Regions from separate parts of the Hafnia alvei genome, predicted to be linked through region 3. Evidence: predicted binding sites of a transcription regulator. Region 3 holds the regulator's gene; each other region holds the start of a gene.
What was found. The regulator sigma-54, encoded in region 3, starts transcription at its own class of promoters, with help from an activator protein. The targets are predictions, from matches to a motif close to GTTGGCACANNTTTCGCTNT.
Positions count from the first base shown of each region.

Region 1: a site for sigma-54 is predicted at 1,701-1,720, ahead of hydN (electron transport protein HydN). Genes of this name have one in related genera too.
Region 2: a site for sigma-54 is predicted at 1,581-1,600, ahead of hycA (formate hydrogenlyase regulator HycA). Genes of this name have one in related genera too.

Region 1 is NZ_OZ061315.1:833,258-836,528, forward strand. Features, by position in the region: gene fdhF (formate dehydrogenase subunit alpha) at 1-936, opposite strand, end outside; gene hydN (electron transport protein HydN) at 1,077-1,622, opposite strand; gene AB3Y96_RS04005 (PAAR domain-containing protein) at 2,005-2,268, opposite strand; gene AB3Y96_RS04010 (hypothetical protein) at 2,269-3,168, opposite strand.
Region 2 is NZ_OZ061315.1:822,937-826,207, reverse strand. Features, by position in the region: gene hypE (hydrogenase expression/formation protein HypE) at 1-783, shown strand, start outside; gene hycA (formate hydrogenlyase regulator HycA) at 997-1,461, opposite strand; gene flhA (formate hydrogenlyase transcriptional activator FlhA) at 1,773-3,271, opposite strand, start outside.
Region 3 is NZ_OZ061315.1:4,079,445-4,082,715, reverse strand. Features, by position in the region: gene ptsN (PTS IIA-like nitrogen regulatory protein PtsN) at 58-522, opposite strand; gene hpf (ribosome hibernation promoting factor) at 647-934, opposite strand; gene rpoN (RNA polymerase factor sigma-54) at 958-2,391, opposite strand; gene lptB (LPS export ABC transporter ATP-binding protein) at 2,523-3,248, opposite strand; gene lptA (lipopolysaccharide ABC transporter substrate-binding protein LptA) at 3,255-3,271, opposite strand, start outside.

The DNA.
Region 1 (3,271 bases), 3.2 Mb from region 3:
CATAATGGTGGCGGAAGGTGCCGCCGCGTAGGTGCGCATGGCTTGGCGAATATCCTCGGCGGGAACGCCAACCAGTTTTTCGACGGCTTCAGGGCTGTAGTCGGCAACGATTTTGCGATACTCCTCGAAGCCTTCGGTGAAATTAGCCACGTAGCTTTTGTCGTAAAGATTTTCTTCAATCAGGACGTGGGCAAAGGCATTCACCAGCGCCATATTGGTGCCATTGTTCATTTGCAGATGCTGATCGGCAATGCGCGCCGTTTCTATTTTGCGTGGATCGCAAACGATGATTTTGGCACCTTTTTCTTTGGCCTTAATCACGCGACGCGCCACGATAGGGTGGGAGTCCGCGCAGTTATAGCCAAAAACTAGCAGGCATTTCGAGTTTTCGATATCGGTGATGGAGTTGCTCATAGCACCGTTGCCCAGCGTTTGTTGCAAGCCAGCAACCGACGGGCCGTGGCAGACACGCGCACAGCAGTCAACGTTGTTATTGCCGGTCACTGCGCGAGCAAACTTCTGCATCACATAGTTGGTTTCATTGCCTGTTCCGCGTGAGGAACCGGTATGCATAATCGATTTCGCGCCGTATTTTTGTTTGATTTCTTTTAGGCGCTGAGCGGTATAGCGGATGGCTTCATCCCAAGAGACCACTTCAAATTTTCCGCTTTTTTCTCGGCGGATCATTGGCTCATTCAAGCGCGGCGTTAGCAGTTTTGTATCGTTGAGAAAATCCCAGCCAAAATAACCCTTCAGACAAAGCTCACCCTGATTGGTGACGCCGTTTGCGCCTTCGGCACGGACTATTTTACCGTTTTCAACACAAAGGTTGATTTTGCATCCTGCGCCGCAGTAAGGGCAGACGGTGACGACTTTACTTTTCACAACGTCGAGATTATTGACAACGATTGAGTTATTCACTGTAGGTGAATTCATAACGAGACCTTACCCCGAACCGGGGATAATGAATGGTTGTTAATCAAGCCTTTTGGTTTTGAAGTCGCTGCAAGTAAACGGCAACTTCAATCAATAGGATTTAAAACTGCATGAGATGAAAGCGTTAAAATGTGAAACCGTTAGAACATGAAATCGATTGTGGTATCGAGCGCTGCACGACGGCGTTTTTCATTGATCATGTCTTGCATAGCATTGCGGTCGATAAGCTTTAATGCATTGGTTGGACAGGTTTCAACGCACGCAGGGCCATTAGCGCGGTTGTGGCACAGGTCGCATTTATTGGCTTCAGCCTTAGAGGAAACCATCATGGCGGAGGCGCCGTTTTGACGAACGACCGGAGAAGTGATCACTTCCATCGTGCCGTATGGGCAAGCAACCACGCAGGTTTTGCAGCCGATACATTTTTCCTGTGACACATAGATAAAGTCTTTTTGGCGAGTAATGGCACCGTTTGGGCAAACGTTGGCACAAGGGGCATCTTCGCACTGGCGACACAGGATCGCTGTGCTGACGTTTTCCCCTTTAATAACGTGAATGCGTGGGGTGAAGTTGTCTTTGGACAGGTTGTGAAGTTCGCTGTCTTCACGGTGAGCCATGACGCAGGCGACTTCACAGGTACGGCAGCCGATACATTTTTTAGGATCTGCAATGACGAACCGGTTCATCAATTAACTCCTGATTTCTCATTATATTTAGTGAGGCAGAAAGAACCTGCCTATGCTCAGATTGCTTATCGGTACTAGTAAGCACACATCATGCCAACTGTATTTGAACGGGTGTTTTTTTGTTTTAAATTAGAAGGTTGCTTTCTAATCTGATTTTTTAAACGCCAAAAATAGCGCGCTGAATTGCCAGCTCGACAGGGAAATTCGACATAAGTGTCGAATAATTTGCGCGATACGACATCGGCAACATTATCGTTGGAATGGAGATCTCACTCGTTGATCTTGGCGGTGATAATGGGAGGCTTTAGCTGATAAAACGCGAATCATTTTGATATGTTGGTACCCGAGCCCTCATCGAACAAAGTGCTCGGGATAAGATGATTTACTCATGCCGGACGGTAAAGTGGCTAGCGATCAGTTTCGCACCACAGGTGGTTTGATCGCCATCATGCGCAGCTTGTTTGCCGCTTAAAGTAAAGCCACTTCCCGAGGCAATAATAGTTGACGGGCTATGGCCCAATATAGGGCAAGTCACTAGGTCCCCTTGAGCGGCAACAGGTATACCGTCTTGAGTAAAGCCTGCTTGAGCGCTAACAACAACGCCACCATGGTTGGTTTTATCACCTAATACGATTAATGGTTTCATTTATTCTCCTTTATCTTCCTCGAAAGGTTTCAGCCGATTTGCTGCAAATTGCGGTGTGTATCGCTCGCTGTTATCTTCTTGGCGGGCGGCAACTGGTACTGAAGCAGGTGTAATTTTAAAAATCTTGCATATTAGCCACCAACTTAGAGCAAAGAGAGTAAGAAGCGGGAAAAGCAAAAATGTCCAAATTGGCCAAAGTATGATTTTCATATTCATTTCTACCGAATCGCAATATCGGCGACGAAAAGGCCAAGGGGCATAGTGCTGCCAGATCTCGGAGGGAGAAAGCGTAACTTTTGTATTGAATACGCTACGCCACTCATAAACCTTAGGAATAACTAATTCCTTATGGCCTTGCTGCATAAATACATTGATAAATGTTGTTAAGCCGTGCATTACAGAGCGGTTATCATTACTTAATTCTACGTGATGAATCGATTGGGTGTTATCTGGGTCCTTATGTAATAAAGTAAAATATATTTTAGTTATTCCATTAATATTAATCGTACTAGTCCATAATAAAGAACTCCATGGCGAAATGTAATCTATTCCCTCATGATGCACGTAGACCATTTGTGTAGCACGGTTAAAAATAATGTTAGAGTTTTTTTTGATATTAAGCATAGCGTTGTAGAGAATAGCGATATCGACTGATATTAGTGATAATAATCCTGGTATACCTGGTAGATACGAGGCGGGCATTTGGCTACCAATATAAAAAATAATTAATAAAATAGCTTGCGCCCAAAAACGCCCTAAAAAAGAACTGAATGCCAACTTAGCGGTTTGAATCTCTAAACAGTTATCGCTAATAGAAACTAACTGATTACCAATCCATGCATCTTCAGGTTTAAATTTTTTTCCAGGATAATCACAAGTAACCTCCGTTGTTGTTAACATACTATTGCTCCTATTAGGCTTCACGGCCTGATTCCTTTGGCCGCCATTTCTGGTGTTACACGTATACTGTCGTCACCTTCGTAGGCTTCTTCTGGGACTGGGT
Region 2 (3,271 bases), 3.3 Mb from region 3:
GTATGCGGCACCGCCAACGATTTGGCGGTAAGTGGCGCTCAGCCTAAATATCTCTCCTGTGGCTTTATTCTTGAAGAAGGGTTACCGCTGGCCGATCTGGAAAAGATCGTGCGTAGCATGGCGGCGACCGCGCGTGCGGCAAATATCCAGATCGTGACTGGCGATACCAAAGTGGTTCAGCGCGGCGCTGCGGATAAGATCTTTATCAACACCGCCGGTATTGGCGCGATCCCGAACGATATTCACTGGGGAACGTCAGAGATCCAGCCCGGCGACAAGCTGATCGTCAGCGGTACGCTTGGCGATCACGGTGCCACGATCCTGAATCTGCGTGAGCAGTTGGGGCTTGAAGCTGAACTGACCAGCGACTGCGCGGTACTGGCTCCGCTGATTGCGCCACTGCGTAATATCCCTGGCGTTCGAGCCCTACGTGATGCAACCCGCGGTGGCGTGACCGCCATTATGCATGAGTTCTCCAATGCGAGCGGCTGCGGTATCGACGTTATCGAGCAATTACTTCCGGTAAAAAGCGCGGTGCGCGGTATTTGTGAACTCCTAGGGCTAGAGCCGCTGAATTTTGCCAACGAAGGAAAGCTGGTGATAGCCGTTGCGCCAGAAGCTGAACAAGCGGTGCTTGATAGCTTGCATCTGCATCCATTGGGTGTGGACGCCGCAACGATTGGTGTGGTGACAGAAGGAAAACAAGTGCGCCTAACCGGAATGTATGGCACCTCTCGTCTGCTGGATTTACCACACAGTGAGCCGCTGCCAAGAATTTGTTGAGATTCGTGATTGTCCCCCTACCAACCTCCCCTTCGCAGGGGAGGAGCCGATCGAGCACTGAATTAATATCGAAAGCTGAACTGCTCCCTCCTCTGCAAAGAGGAGGAGCCGATCGAGCACTGAATTAATATCGAAAGCTGAACTGCTCCCTCCCCTGCGAAGGGGAGGGTTGGGGTGGGGTAACTCTCTCCTCAGCATAAGGAGAGGTATTGATCAATGAGTGCCTAACTTCCCTACCAGCAATTCCCGCACCGGCTGGTTAGTATTCATCGCCTGATACAAGATTTCATACAGATCGTGGATCTTATCCAGATAGTGTTCCAACACCGCATCCATCGAACGGTTGTTAACCTTGCCATCAATCTGACCATTCTCATCGATGGTTGAATGGCTAATTTCCACAAAATGATCTTCGCCCTGTTCATCGTTCATGCGCAGTCCGTACTGGATCTTTTTGCTGTAAAACTCATCTGCCAGCTTCACTTCAACCATAAAGTGATCAAACACCGTGAAGTTAACGCTGTCACCATCACCGCAGCTGAACTCATGAAAAATCTTCAGCTTTGAAGACGTCGCGGCTTTGATTAAGCTGCTTTTATACAAAGCCCACTGCGCCATTAATTTTTCATTTTTGTCATGGATATAAAGCGACTTTTCGGTTAATTCGCTGACCTTCATACTTCTTTGCCTCGCTCCACATTGTGGGTTGGAGTGTGTTACCTAGGGCATCGCCCCACTGATTGTTTGACGCTCAATCAGGCCGACATTCGGCAGCGTTGAGCGTTTCAATCACTACAAAAGCATAATCCGTGCCAATAAATAAAATAATTAAATAACCAATGTTATTCAGATAATTACGGGAATTAATCATTCAAAGTGACAAGATAAACAGGCGGGATGGTTCTGGCGAGTGATGACGTGTCGACACTTATGTCGACGCTATGACACGGGCGAAAAACGTACATTTCCGCCCGTGCGAGGAGAGGTTTTTAGTCCTTCGCAGAAATGCCTAAGCGCTGCATACGGGAAATCAACGTGGTGCGTTTCAGCCCAAGCCGTGCCGCAGCACCACGAGGGCCAGCCACGATACCGTTAGACTCACGCAATGCCGCCAGAATGCGCTCACGCTCGCTGAATTCACCGCCCTGCGCTGGATCGTGCGCCGCCTTTTCCGCAGGCGGTGTCACTGACCATGCAGAAGGCGCCGCTTGCGCAGGCTTATTCACCAACGGTGGCGAAAGGTGATATTGCAGCTCGTTAAGTTGCAAGTTTAATACCGGCCCACGCGTTAAGATAACGGCACGCTCAATGATATTTTCCAGCTCACGAATATTACCCGGCCACGGTAAATCGCACAGCATGCGGATGGTTTCCGTTGGAATACTATCGATAGTGCGATTCATACGTTTAGCTATTTTGCGCGTGAAGAATTTGACCAGCAGTGGAATATCTTCTGGGCGTTCACGCAAAGGCGGGATCACAATAGGAAAAACATTAAGGCGATAATAGAGATCGCTGCGATATTCACGATCCAGCACCATCTGTTTCAGATCGCGATTGGTCGCGGCAATCAGGCGCACATCTACCGGAATAATTTTATTCCCGCCCAGTCGCTCAATTTCTCGCTCCTGCAATACGCGCAGCAATTTTGGTTGAAGCTCAAGCGGAATATCACCCACCTCATCCAAAAATAGCGAGCTCTTATTCGCCAGCTCAAAACGCCCCATTCGCTGTGACGTTGCGCCGGTATAAGCGCCCTTCTCATGGCCGAATAAATCACTTTCCATCAGGCCACTAGGAATGGCGGCGCAGTTCATTTTAACCATGCGCTTTTGATTGCGTGTGCTGAGATTATGAATAGCCTGTGCGATCAACTCCTTGCCTGTTCCCGTTTCACCCAGGATCAGCACGCTACAGTCGCTCGAAGCCACCATTTCAACCTGTTCCAACACGCTTTTTATCGCCGCGCTTTGACCAACGATTTCACCAAAATCGCTGCCTTGGCGAATTTGTTCGGTTAAATAGCGATTCTCGTGTACCAAGCTATCTTTCAGGCGCGATATTTCACCGTATGCCAGCGCGTTATCCACCGCGATGGCGATACGTGCCGCAATTTGACGCAGCAGCTTAAGGTTATTATCACTGAATATCGCGGGCTGGCACTGCGCCAGTTTCAGAACGCCTAGCACTTTATTACCAAAGATCAGCGGCAGTTGGCAGATGGTCTGATGGCCAAACGCAAGCATCTGCGCTAGCTGGCGATCCTGCGGAGCAAGACGCGCTGAGTCCTGCAAATCCATCAACAGCATCTCTTCGCTTTGCACCACCTGTTGGGCAAGGGAGCCCTCCAGCGGCAGATATTTTTGTTCACGCAGCACCGGTTTTCCGCTTTGGTAGCAGGCGACATAGGCTTTAAAACGATCTTCCTGTTCATCAAAAACCGACAGGCCGATATAGTCGATGCCGAAGAAACGATGGATCTCTTTGG
Region 3 (3,271 bases):
ACCCAATGTAACGTGACGCAGCACATCCTGCCACTGTTTTGACAGCGTGCTAACGCATTATTCTGTAATGATTTTGTACAGCTCATCATCGCTTTGCGCGCTGCGTAGTTGGCGGCAGACGCCTTTATCGGCCAATTTCTGCGCCATGATAGCGAGTGTTTGTAAGTGGGTTTTGCATTGGTCTGCAGGGACCAGCAAGGCAAACAGCAGGTCAACGGGTTGATTATCGATAGCATCAAAGCTTATCGGCTGTTCTAGATGAATGAAAACCGCAATGGCTCGCAGGGTGTCTTCCTCAAGCTTGCCGTGAGGAATCGCAATGCCGTTGCCAATGCCGGTGCTCCCCATACGCTCACGCGTTAAGATCGCATCAAAGACGATCTGTGGTGGCAGGTTCAGCTGTGCAGCCGCCAGTTCGCTGATAATTTCCAGTGCGCGCTTCTTGCTGGAACAGTGAACTGCATTGCGTGTGCACTCCGGACTCAGTACGGAGGTTAATGGCATAGTTAAATCGTTACTCATCTCATCTTCTTCATTTAAATCAGACCAAAGGGCTGATTTTTCATGCTCCCCATGATGGCTTATCGGCCCGTTTCATGGAAGAAACAGGCCGATGAAGTCAGCAGGCGTTTAAACTATTTAAACGCTAGTGTTGTTTCAATTTGTCTTTATGTTTATTGAGCTGGCGCGCCAGTTTATCAACCAGAGTATCAATAGCAGCATACATATCTAGCTGCTCCGAGGTAGCATGCAGCTCACCGCCGTTAATATGTACCGTTGCTTCCGCAATGTGTTGGATTTTCTCCACGCTCAGTACGACATAAACCTGATTTATTCGGTCAAAATATTGCTCGAGCTTGCCAAATTTTGTGGTGACGAATTCGCGCAAAGCTTCGGTAATTTCGACATGGTGTCCGGTAATGTTGAGCTGCATAGTGTCTTCCTTCTCTGTTATGGTCAAACCAATTGTTTGCGTTGGTTTGACGGTGGGATGGACAAAGACTCTCGGTATTTCGCAACGGTACGTCTGGCAACCATAATACCCTGATCGGCAAGCAAGGTCGCTAGCTTGCTGTCGCTCAACGGTTTGGCAGGGTTCTCCGCCGCAACGAGTTTCTTCACTAGTGCACGGATCGCCGTTGAGGAAGCTTCGCCGCCATCTTCGGTGCTGACGTGACTTGAGAAGAAATATTTCAGTTCAAATATGCCTCGCGGGCTGTGCAGAAACTTCTGCGTTGTCACGCGCGAGATGGTGGATTCATGCATTTCGACCTGCTGGGCAATATCAGCCAGCACCATCGGCTTCATGAACTCAGCGCCATTATCAAAAAATGCCTGCTGCTGTTCTACGATACAGCGTGACACTTTCAGCAAGGTCTCATTACGGCTTTCCAGACTTTTAATCAGCCACTTCGCTTCTTGCAGATTGCTGCGGATGAACTGGGTATCGCTATCGCTTCGGGTTTGTGCGCCGAGCGAGACGTAATGCTGATTAATTTTGAGACGTGGAACGCTGTCCTGATTTAATTCAACGCCCCAACGGCCCTGATGTTTGTGCACCAAAACATCTGGGATCACGTAGTCGGATTCGCCGGTATTGATAGAAAGCCCTGGGCGCGGATCGAGCGTTTGGATCAGCTGCATCGCCGCTTTGAGGACATCTTCTTTTAGCTTAGTCGAACGCATCAGATTACGGAAATCGTGATTCGCTAAGAGATCTAAATGCTTATCAACAATGAGGCGTGCTTCGATAAGGAAAGGCGTTCCATCGGTGAACTGGGAGAGCTGAACCAGCAGGCAATCACGCAGATCGCGGGCGGCAACGCCAACGGGGTCGAAACGCTGTACGCGTTTAAGTACCGCTTCGACTTCATCCATCATGACGTGTTCATCGCCCATGCTCTCTAAAATATCGTCGAGAGAAGAGGTGAGGTAGCCAGTATCATCCACGGCATCGACGATGGCGGTGGCAATAGCCAGATCGGTATCGCTAAACGGGGTGAGTTCAACTTGCCACATTAGATAATCTTGCAGGGTCTGGGTAGTTTCCCCCTGATAGATCGGTAGCTCGTCGTCGCTGTAGTCCGTTCCTGTTCCTGATGGGGTGCCAGCCGTATAAATTTCGTCCCATGTGGCATCGAGAGGAAGTTCTTCCGGCATATCCGGCTGCTCTAGCTGTTCGCGTGTGTCCAGCTCTTCGTTGACTTCTTCCGTTGAAGTTTCGATTTCATCGTGAGTGTCATCTTGTTCAAGCAGCGGGTTGCTTTCTAATGCTTGTTGAATCTCTTGCTGAAGCTCTAGCGTTGATAATTGCAACAGGCGAATCGCCTGCTGCAGCTGTGGAGTCATCGCTAGCTGCTGACTTAGCCTGAGTTGCAAACCTTGCTTCATAATCGCGAGCTCATTTCCATTGGTGTAAGCAGAGTGCCTGCTAAACTAAAAAGAGTCCGGCCGCATGAAGACCACCGTGCGGTATACCCTGCACGATGGCGCAGAGTAAATATGACGCAAGATAGCCGCCGTTACAGACGGAATTCTTCACCCAGATAGACGCGTTTAACCTGCTCATCGGCCAAGATTTCAGATGGCGTACCATGAGCAATCAGGTTGCCCTGGTTCACGATATAAGCACGTTCACAAACGTCTAGCGTTTCACGCACGTTATGGTCGGTAATCAATACGCCCAAACCGCGGTCGCGCAGGTGTTCGATAATTTTTTTAATATCAATAACAGAGATTGGGTCAACGCCCGCAAAAGGTTCATCTAACAGGATAAACTTAGGATTTGCGGCTAGAGCGCGTGCAATTTCAACGCGGCGGCGTTCACCACCGGACAGCGATTGTCCGAGGTTGTCACGCAGATGAGCGATGTGGAACTCTTCCATTAGCTCATCGGCACGATCGGCACGCTGCTCTTTGGTTAGATCTTCGCGAATCTCTAACACGGCCATAAGGTTGTTATACACACTCAGGCGGCGAAAGATAGAGGCTTCTTGCGGTAGATAGCCGATCCCACGGCGAGCACGTGCGTGCAGCGGCAGCAGGCTGATGTCTTCATCGTCAATCTCGATGCGGCCCGCATCACGAGGCACGATACCAACAACCATATAAAAGGTGGTGGTTTTACCCGCACCGTTCGGCCCTAACAGCCCTACGATTTCGCCTGAGTTAACGGTGAGGCTAACATTTTCTACGACGCGGCGGCCTTTGTAGGCCTTGGCCAGATTTTCAGCAATTAAAGTTGCCATAACGAATTAGTTACTCTTGGTCT